Regions from separate parts of the Actinomadura graeca genome, predicted to be linked through region 1. Evidence: riboswitches for the same ligand, from Rfam matches in the RefSeq annotation. Region 1 holds a riboswitch; each other region holds the start of a gene.
What was found. A riboswitch is a leader RNA that binds a small molecule or an ion and turns the genes downstream of it on or off. The one in region 1 is predicted to bind cyclic di-AMP.
Positions count from the first base shown of each region.

Region 2: another riboswitch for cyclic di-AMP. It lies ahead of AGRA3207_RS22710 (NlpC/P60 family protein); the one in region 1 lies ahead of AGRA3207_RS23475 (C40 family peptidase).
Region 3: another riboswitch for cyclic di-AMP. It lies ahead of AGRA3207_RS29110 (C40 family peptidase); the one in region 1 lies ahead of AGRA3207_RS23475 (C40 family peptidase).

Region 1 covers NZ_CP059572.1:5,292,320-5,295,586, reverse strand. Annotated here, with positions in the region: gene AGRA3207_RS23490 (RDD family protein) at 1-97, opposite strand, end outside; gene AGRA3207_RS23485 (RDD family protein) at 105-938, opposite strand; gene AGRA3207_RS23480 (amino-acid N-acetyltransferase) at 945-1,475, opposite strand; cyclic di-AMP (ydaO/yuaA leader) riboswitch at 1,801-1,948, shown strand; gene AGRA3207_RS23475 (C40 family peptidase) at 2,000-2,980, shown strand.
Region 2 covers NZ_CP059572.1:5,108,271-5,111,537, forward strand. Annotated here, with positions in the region: gene gad (glutamate decarboxylase) at 1-624, opposite strand, end outside; gene AGRA3207_RS22710 (NlpC/P60 family protein) at 790-1,524, opposite strand; cyclic di-AMP (ydaO/yuaA leader) riboswitch at 1,533-1,682, opposite strand; gene AGRA3207_RS22715 (DUF4360 domain-containing protein) at 2,199-2,723, opposite strand; gene AGRA3207_RS22720 (RNA polymerase sigma factor) at 3,198-3,267, shown strand, end outside.
Region 3 covers NZ_CP059572.1:6,575,149-6,578,415, forward strand. Annotated here, with positions in the region: gene AGRA3207_RS29100 (Mut7-C RNAse domain-containing protein) at 1-136, shown strand, start outside; gene AGRA3207_RS29105 ((deoxy)nucleoside triphosphate pyrophosphohydrolase) at 171-563, shown strand; gene AGRA3207_RS29110 (C40 family peptidase) at 584-1,591, opposite strand; cyclic di-AMP (ydaO/yuaA leader) riboswitch at 1,599-1,732, opposite strand; gene typA (translational GTPase TypA) at 1,927-3,267, shown strand, end outside.

The DNA.
Region 1 (3,267 bases):
GATCGGCATGGCCGGATCCGGCGAAAGCGAGAGGTTCCTCGCCCGAGACGGGGAGGCCCGCCTCGGACGGCTCGCCGGGGCGCTGCGAGGCCGCCATCGCAGCTCTACTCCGCGTACTCGTTGTACTCGGAGTCGTCCACCCGCTCGTCGATGACGATCGTCCCCGAGAAGCGGTCGTGGAGGGCCTGGTGCAAGGGCTGGTCCCAGATCGCCCACAGGTACGCCATCAGCCCGCCCGCCCAGACGAGCAGCATTCCGTACGCGGCGTAGCTCCACACCATCACGGCGAGGACGAGGAAGAAGAACACACCGATCTGGTACGCGACGTGGGTGACGGCCGCGCGCCACACCGCCTGCGTGGTCGTCACCGCCGCGCCCGCCGGGCGCACCTGGACGACGCCAAGGCCGAGCACGCGCTTGCCTAGCGTCCGTCCCCACATCGACAGCTGGACGGCCTCGTAGATGAACGGCAGCACCGACAGGACGAAGAACAGGGTGAAGATGATGGGCCAGTTCCAGATGCCCCCCTCGTCCTCCGCCTTGCTGCCGGCCTTGCCGAGGCCGAACGCGCCGACCGTGACGGGGAGGACGAGCGCGAAACCGAAGACCGCGACAAGGGCGTTGTCGATGATGCGCGCCCCGGCGCGACGGTGGATGGGCGCCAGCGGCAGATCCGCGGCGTTCCCGGAGTCGCCGTACTCGTCATAGGACGGTTCGTGGCGTTGGTACGACTGCTGCTCGTACGACTGCTGTTGCCATTGGTCCTGTTGCCACTGCTGTTGCTGGGGCTGCTGCTGCCACTGCTGCTGCCGGGCTTGCTGCCGTTGCTCCTGCGGCTGCTGGCGCTGTGGAGGATTTTGGTACGGAGGCGGCGGTCCGTACGAACCCTGTCCCTGTGGCGGCTGGTAGGGCCGTCCGCGGTCGTGGGAATCACTCATCGGGGGTCAGTCCTCCAGGCGAAGCAACATCCGGGTGTTGCCCAACGTATTCGGCTTGACCCGGTCGAGGTCGAGGAACTCTGCCACGCCCTCGTCGTACGAGCGGAGAAGTTCCTCGTACACCTCTGGCGCCACCGGAGTACCGAGGATCGGCTGGAAGCCGTGGCGCGCGAAGAACTCCACTTCGAAGGTAAGGCAGAACACCCTCCGCACGCCCAGTTCCCGAGCCGTTTCCAGAAGCCGCGTGACGATCCGATGCCCGATGCCACGTCCCCCGCATCCCCTGGCCACGGCGACGGAGCGGACCTCGGCCAGGTCCTCCCACATCACATGCAGGGCACCGCAGCCGACGAGCGTCCCCGGCTCCCCGGACGCCCCGCCCTGGATGTCCTCGGCGACCCAGAACTCCTGCACGTCCTCGTACAGCTTGACGGTGGACTTCTTGAGCAGGCGCCGTCCCGACGCGGCGTACAGGTCGACCAGCCTGCGGATCTCCTGCACGTCGGCGGTACGAGCACGCCGGATCACGACTTCCACAAACAGGCGACACTATCGAACGACCGACGTTCACTTGTTGTCGGCCCCGCCCCCACCCGAGGTGACGACCGCGAGTGACTAGCCAAAAACAACTAGTCCTCACGGACAACGGCGACGGATAGTGATCTGAAGCACACCGCCGACGTGCGCGGGGACCGGCAGCCGACGGAGAAACTACGCCACGACCAGGGAATTCGCATGTTCTGGTTGGCATCCAATCGCGCGTCCGTTAGTGTCCTGCGCTGATGTCGGCCTGCCGCATTGCGGAGGCCGGACCGCCGAGTCCCCGGGCCGCAACCAGTGGCCACGAGGAGCCGGGGACCCCACTCCCGGAGCGCCCCGGGAACCGTCCTGGGGCCGGCACCGGAAGGGGTGAATCCGCATCCGCGCGCGGCTGACCGCGCGTGCCCGCGGACGGGCTGCTCCGGCCCGAACCCGTCAGCTAACCCGGTAGGCGGACGAGGAGAGGAGAACCGGTGGAGCCGTCGCGGCCTGCATCCTTTTCACGCTCGGCACGTCCGCGGGTGGGACGCGCAGCACGTCTCCGGGGACGGTCGATCGCCGTCACGGGGGCGCTCGCCGTCGTCTCCGTCGCACCGCACGCTATGGCCCCGCACACGGTCGCGGCCGCGCACGCCGACCCCGAGCCCTCGACGAAGGAGCTCAGGTCCCAGGCGCTGAAGCTCGCCGACCAGCTGGAGCAGATGACCGAGCGGTACAACGGCCTGAAGGTCAAGCTCCAGCAGTCGCAGCGGGCCGCGAAGGTCGCCGCCGACAACGCCAGGCGGCAGGAGGAGTCCCTCAAGGGCATCCGCGAGAAGGTCGGCGCGCTCGCCGCCACCAGCTACATGCAAGGCGGCTCCGACCCGACGATCACGTTCGTCGCCGCGCAGGACCCGCAGGCCGTCCTCGACCAGGCCGCCACGCTCAACTACTTCGCCACGCGCGACAGCTCGAAGGTCCTCGGACTGATGCAGGCCATGCAGGCCGCCCAGCGCGCGCGCAAGGCGGCCGAAGCGCGCGCGAGCCAGGTGTCCCAGCTCCGCGCGGATCTCGACTCCCAGCGCAAGAAGGTCACGCAGACCTACGAGAAGGTCCGCGGCAAGCTCGTCAAGAGGGATCCCACGCAGCTCGCCAAGCTCCCCGTCATCGGCACCGGCAAGGGCGCGCAGGCGCTGCGGTACGCGATGACCAAGATCGGACGTCCTTACGTGTGGGGCGCCGCCGGCCCGACCACGTTCGACTGCTCCGGCCTGACGATGTGGGCCTACAAGCAGGTCGGGATCAACCTGCCGCACTACACCGGCAGCCAGTACAACGCAGGCACGCACGTCCCCGAGAGCCAGCTCCAGCCGGGCGACCTCGTGTTCTTCCACTCCGATCTGCACCACATGGGGATGTACGTGGGCGGCGGCAAGATGATCCACGCCCCGCACACCGGCGACGTCGTGAAGATCGCCCCCATCGCCGGACGCCCCTTCGCCGGCGGAGTCCGGGTCGCCTGACCGCAACCCGGCAACCCGCGATCCGCAACCCGCGAGCTGCGCGGAACACACGAACAGATGTGTGCGTGCATGGGTGCGCGCCCATGCAGAGGCAGCCTGCTGCGAAGACGAGTCCGCCGTACGGAGGAACTCGGGTCGTGCATGAGTGCTCGGTCGTGCATGAGTGCTCGGTCGTGCGGAACTTGCTGCCGTATGGGCGGCGGGCATGGTCCGGGCCCGAACCGCCGCAACGGGTCACGCTCTACAACTACGATCTTGAAACGGTGCTGCTCGGCAGTGCTGACCGA
Region 2 (3,267 bases), 180 kb from region 1:
GGTGAACGTGACGCCGAGGATGGCCACGACGCCGATGGTGTTCTCGTCGACGTACCGCCGCAGCTGCCCGGGCCGCAGCCCCGTCGCCCCGGCCTCCAGCGGGACCTGCCGCAGCTCCACGTCGAAGTACCGCGCGAACTTCTCCCAGCAGACCTGCACCGGCCCGGCGACGAGGTTCGGCCGGTCCGCCGGCCCGCCCTCGGCCTCCCGCCGCTGCCGCCACCGCCGCTTCAGCGCGAGCCCGCCGAGCATGCACGCCTCGCTGGACCCCGTCGTCGAGCAGCCCACCGTGTCCCGGCGCGCGGGCGAGTGCCACAGGTCGGCGAGGATGTGCACGCAGCGGCTCTCCATCTCGGCGGTCTGCGGGTACTCGTCCTTGTCGATCATGTTCTTGTCGAGGCTCTCCGCCATCAGGCGGCGCACCTCGTCCTCGCTCCACGTCGTGCAGAACGTCGCGAGGTTCTGCGAGGAGTTCCCGTCCAGCAGCAGCTCCGCGCGGATCGCCTGGTACACCGCGCGCGGATCCGACTCCACGTCGGGGATCCGGTGCTTCGCGAGCGTCCGCTCGCTCAGCGGCATGGTGAAGGTGTCCTCGGCGGAAGACGACACGGTGTGCAGGGCCATCGCGTCCTCCGATGGGATCTCGTTGAGCGGCTCTGCTCTGACTTCCCGCGAGAACCCCTGCCTCTCCGGCGCCACCGTATTGATTGGCCCAAGGATCGGCCAGGAAACGCGGAGCGCCCGGCCGGGAAATGCCCCGGCCGGGCGCCGTTCACCGTTTCCGGCGATTCAGAGGTTCGTCGGACGGTACGCCTTGTACTCGCTGCCCGAGGACAGGCCGTAGTCACGCGTCCGGTAGTCGGTGCCGTACCTTCCGCGCTGCTCGTACGCCCAGTAGGCGGTGTGCGCTTTGTTGGCCCACTTCTCGAAGATGACGACGTGCCGGGTGGTGTTGGTTCCGAGCGCGTCCATGACGAGGTCGCCCTTCTTCAGCTCGGACATCGTGATGCGCTCGGTGTACCGCGACGAGGTGAGGCCGACGGTGTTCAGGCCGGGCGCGGACAGTCCCAGCGCCATCGACACGAAACCCGAGCAGTCCGTGCGGTACCCGTCGTGGTACCTGGTCTGGCTGTAGGGGACGCGGTCGCCGCTGTGCGGGTTCCAGGTCTTGGCCCGGGCGATGACCGCGGACCGGGCGTCGGTGTCCGCCGGGGCCGTCTTCCTCTTCCGCCTGGAGTCGTCCGACTTCTTGGCGGCGGCCTTCTTCTTATCGGGGGCGTCCGCCTTCTTGGGGACGGCCTTGTGAGGGACGGCCGTCCTGTGCGGGGAGTCGGCCCTGGTCCGGTCGGAGGTGCGCTTCGGGGGAACGGTTTCGACGGCCGCGACCGACTTACCGGAGTCCGGGTCGGACATCACCGACGCCTGCGCGGTGGCCGCGGCCACGCCGATACCGGCGAGGAGGACGAGAGCGCCGATGGTACGGCGGCCGAGAGGACCGCGCTTGTTGTCGTGGTTGCCTTGCAAGGGAAAACTCCTTGGCTTCCAGGCCGCCTACCGGGTTAGCTGACGGGTTCGGGCGTGGAAGTCGCCCTACGGCCTGCGGGCAGGCCGATTCACCCCAGGTCGTGAAGGGTGGGTCCCCGGCTCCGCGAGCCGCCGTGGTGGCACGGCGACATGGCGCGGACTAGGCGGGCGGACGCCCGGACGGGCGTCCACGAGGGGTATGAACAGGTCTGGCTCCGGGGCATCGTCGCCCGCGGAAGGGGGGGCACCCCAGCGGGGGCGCCGTGCTCTGCGACCTGGTCCTGGCTTCTCTCAGCGCCAGCACGCCATCGCGTGCGCATGGTCGGGCTGACGATCGGGTCTCAGGCAGAGGACCCGCGCGGCAGGACATCGCAGGGCGACGCGTGGATCGCGCCGCCGTCCCCGCCCGACGGCGTCAGGCGGGGCGATCGTGTCCGGGTGGACACGGTGGGGCAAAACGCCTGGCAGGCGCTTTGGTGTGCGACAAGCTACTCCGAACGTCAATGGATGGCAAACTGCCACAAAATCATCAACGTCCCAGGTCAGCGCCTCAGTAGCCCGGAAGCGCCCGCGTACAGGGGTATCCGGGACCTCCGGCGTCGTCCCGGAGCGGGTTCAGGTCACGGCACCGCCGCTCGCGCCACGCGGTCTCCGGGGGAGGCGGGGCGAGCCGCTCAGGGCTTGGGGCAGCGCTTCCAGACCAGCCGGAAGGTGCTGCCGTCGGGCGGCTCCATCAGCATGAGGCTCGTCTCGGACGCGTCGGACGTACCGCGGTCCACCGTGAGCTCCAGGCCGATGTAGGTGTGCCGGCTTTCCCCGCATCGCCTGAAGTCCAGCGACGCGATGTCGATCTTGTCGGTGAATTGCCAGCCGTCCGAATACGGGCCGGACAAGGAGTGGCGCCACGTCGTCCCTGGTGTCCCCGAGCCCTGGAAATGATGGCGCCAGCTGACCTGGCCGGATGCGCCCGGTGCCAGGTGGGCGTGGCCGCCGTGGTCGGCCTCGGCGATCGCGAAGGTGAACTCCTCCGGGGCTGCGACGCCCACCGTGTTCTGGCAGTTGCGCCGGTGGTCCGTCGGCTGGGACGTGCCGCCCGCCTGCGCGCGGAAACCGGCGGGCGTGAGGGTGAAGGTGAAAGAGACCGGGTCGGCGGAGAAGCCCACGGTCCCCTTCGGGCAACCCGAGCCGATGCTGTCCACCAGGGAGATGGTGACGCTTCCGGGGGGTGGGACGGTCGGGTCCGCCGAAGCGGAGGAGGGGGACGAGAATAGGGCGGCAAGGGTGAACGCGGAGCCCAGAGCGGCGGTGACCGTGCGTCCGGCGATCGTCATGGCGGCCTTCCGGGGGAGGCGGAGAGGGCGCGGACGTGCCGGGGGGGACGGCACGTCCGCGGTATTCCTGGCGGGCCCGGAAATCTGCGGTAAGAATAGTTCTGACAACAAAGGGCTGTCAATGTCGAAGCTTTTCTGTTGTCGTTCATATTTAACTTCACCGAGCCGCGGCCTTGATCTGCCGGGACGGCCGATACGGCCGTCGCCCGGCTGTTGCGGACGGGGACGCCGCCGCGCCGGCCCGTGACCCGTGAACCCGTTTCCGAGAACCGGGAGACAACCAGTGCGCATCGACCTCCCGAAGGAGAAGGGACACGTAATGCAACGACGCGGGTTGTCCCCATGACGGCCGCCGTGATCGATCCGGAACGGGCGCAGGAGCTGGACGACGCGGGGCTCATCGGGCTGTCGC
Region 3 (3,267 bases), 1.3 Mb from region 1:
CGTCTACGGCCGGTGCGCCGAGTGCGGGCGGGTCTACTGGCGCGGCGCGCACGGCGGCCACCTGGAGGCGATCGTCCGGGACGCGACACGCGTCGTGAACGGAACCGGCCCGGCCCGCGCCACCGTCTCAGAGTGAACGTTGCGGAAGGAAACCCAAGGAGCTGGTGACGATCGACCTCGTCGTGGTGGGTGCCGCGATCATTTCGGACGGACGGCTGCTCAGCGCCCAGCGCGCGGAGCCGCCGCACATGGCCGGCGGATGGGAGCTGCCCGGCGGCAAGGTGGACCCGGGCGAGTCGGACGAGGACGCCCTCGTCCGCGAGTGCCACGAGGAACTCGCCATCAAGGTCCGCCTGGGCCGCCGCATCGGCGGCGACTGGCGCCTGAGCGAACGCAGTCTCCTCAGGGTGTGGACGGCCGAGATAATCCAGGGCAAGCCACGCGCCCTGGAGCACCTCGAACTACGCTGGCTCACCCCCGCCGAGCTCTACGACGTCGACTGGCTCCCCGGGGACCGTCCCGTCATAGAAGAACTGGCCCACTCCCATCCCTGGCACCCCTGACCCGACCCAGGCGGCCGGGATCAACCGATGCGGTTGGCGCCGGCGAAGTCGGAGCGGTCGGAGAGGTTGGAGATCTTCACCACATCGCCGGTCTGCGGGGCGTGCAGGAACTTGCCTCCGCCCAGGTAGATGCCCATGTGGTGGACGCTGCTGCCGAAGTACACCAGGTCGCCGGAGCGCAGGGAGCCGCGGGAGACGCGGTGGCCGAGGGCGAGCAGGTCGCCGGTGTAATGGGGGAGGCCCGGCTTGCCGACCTGGGCGTATGCCCAGACGACGAGGCCGGAACAGTCGAAGGTGCCGGGCCCGGCGGCGGCCCACACGTAGGGGGAGCCGAGCTTGGTGAGCGCCTTGCGGGCCATCTTGGCGGGGAGGCCGGAACCCTTGATCGTCGCCGAAAGGCCGGTGCGGGGGTCCTTGATGTGGGTGGTGGTCAGTTTGTCGAGCCGTTTGGTGACTTCCGTCACCTTGGCCTTGGCGGCGCGGCGGGCGGCCTCGGCCTGGGCGGCGGCCTGGCGGACCTGCGCGGTCTTGGCCTCGGCGGCGCGTCTTGCCTGGTAGGCCTGGTCGATCTGCTTGCGCAGGGCCGCGACGGCCGTGGCCTGATTCTGGGCAAGGTAGGCCCGGTCGGACAGGCCGTCGGTGGAGCCGCCCGTCCCGAAGATCGCGTCGGGCCCGCCGCTCATGTAGTTCGCTGCGGCCAGCCGTCCGAGGCGCTCGCGGGCGGGGGCGGCCTGGGCCTCCAGGGCGGCGGCGGCCTCTGCGGCGGCCTGCTCGTCCTTGCGGGCCCTGCCCAGGTCGACGCGGGTCTTGTTGTACTTCTCGGTGAGCTTCTCGGCCTCGACGTTGAGTTCGCCGAGGCTCTTGCGGAGGCCGCTCTCCGAGGTCGGCAGCGGGTCCGGGGACGGCGCCCCGAACGGCTGCGCCGCGTGCGCGGCGATCGGCGCGGTGGCGCCGAGGGCGATCAGGATGACGGTGGCCGCGGTGGCGGCGGGCGCGCGGCGGCGCCGCCGGTGGGAATCCGGTGCCAAGCCGGTGTTCTCCTCTCCCTGCGCGCCTACCGGGTTAGCTGACGGGTTCGGGCCAGGAGGCGCCCTACGACGTGCGTCGATTCACCCCAGGGATGGTGGGTCCCCGGTTCTCCGCGGTGGGAGACTCGGCGCTCCGGCCGCAGACCCCGGGGGGCGGGGCCTCCAGACGACCGGATCTTGAGGGAGAGTACAAAGGATGGGCAAAGTTGGCCAATCCGAAAACCGTGTGACGGGCGGTACGTCCTACTCGGGCGGGGTCGGGCGCCCGGCCAAGTAGAATGGGGCCTGCCGCGCGTCTGCGGCGACTCCTGAACTCTCACGCAAGGCGAGCCCGCATGCCCATCTCCACGCGAGACGACCTCCGGAACGTCGCGATCGTCGCCCATGTCGACCACGGCAAGACGACGCTGGTCGACGCCATGCTCTGGCAGTCCGGTGCCTTCCGCGAGAACCAGGACGTCGACGACCGCGTCATGGACTCCAACGACCTGGAGCGCGAGAAGGGCATCACCATTCTCGCGAAGAACACCGCCGTCCGGCACAACGGCCTGACGATCAACATCATCGACACCCCCGGCCACGCCGACTTCGGCGGTGAGGTCGAGCGCGGGCTGTCGATGGTGGACGGCGTCGTGCTGCTCGTGGACGCCAGCGAAGGTCCGCTGCCGCAGACCCGGTTCGTCCTGCGCAAGGCCCTCGCCGCGCGGCTGCCGGTGATCCTCGTGGTCAACAAGACCGACCGTCCCGACGCCCGCATCGACGAGGTCGTGGACGAGACGTACGAGCTGTTCATGGACCTCGACGCCGGTGAGGACCAGATCGACTTCCCGATCGTGTACGCCTCCGGCCGCGCCGGGCGGGCCTCGCTGAACAAGCCCGCCGACGGGCAGATGCCCGACAGCGAGGATCTGGAGCCCCTCTTCGGCGTCATCACCGAGACGATCCCGGCGCCGGCCTACGACCCGGACGCGCCGCTCCAGGCGCACGTCACGAACCTGGACGCCTCCAGCTACCTCGGCCGGATCGCGCTGTGCCGCGTGCACGCCGGGACGATCAAGAAGGGCCAGCAGGTCGCCTGGTGCCGGCACGACGGCAGCGTCGAGAAGGTGAAGATCACCGAGCTGCTGATGACGGAGGCGCTCACCCGCAGGCCCGCCGACGAGGCCGGGCCCGGGGACATCATCGCGATCGCCGGCATCCCCGAGATCATGATCGGCGACACGATCGCCGACCCGGACGACCCGCGCCCGCTGCCGCTGATCACCGTGGACGAGCCCGCGATCTCGATGACGATCGGCACCAACACCGGGCCGATGGCGGGCCGCGAGAAGGGCACGAAGGTCACCGCCCGGATGGTCAAGGACCGGATCGACCGGGAGCTGGTCGGCAACGTGTCGATCCGCGTCCTGCCGACCGAGCGCCCGGACGCCTGGGAGGTACAGGGCCGCGGCGAGCTCGCCCTGGCGATCCTCGTCGAGAACATGCGCCGCGAGGGCTACGAGCTGACCGTCGGCAAGCCGCAGGTCGTCACCCGGGAGATCGACGGGAAGAAGCACGAGCCGGTCGAGCGGCTCACCGTCGACATCCCCGAGGAGCACCTGGGCGCGGTCACGCAGCTCCTGGCCGTCCGCAAGGGCCGCATGGAGCACATGACCAACCACGGCACCGGCTGGATC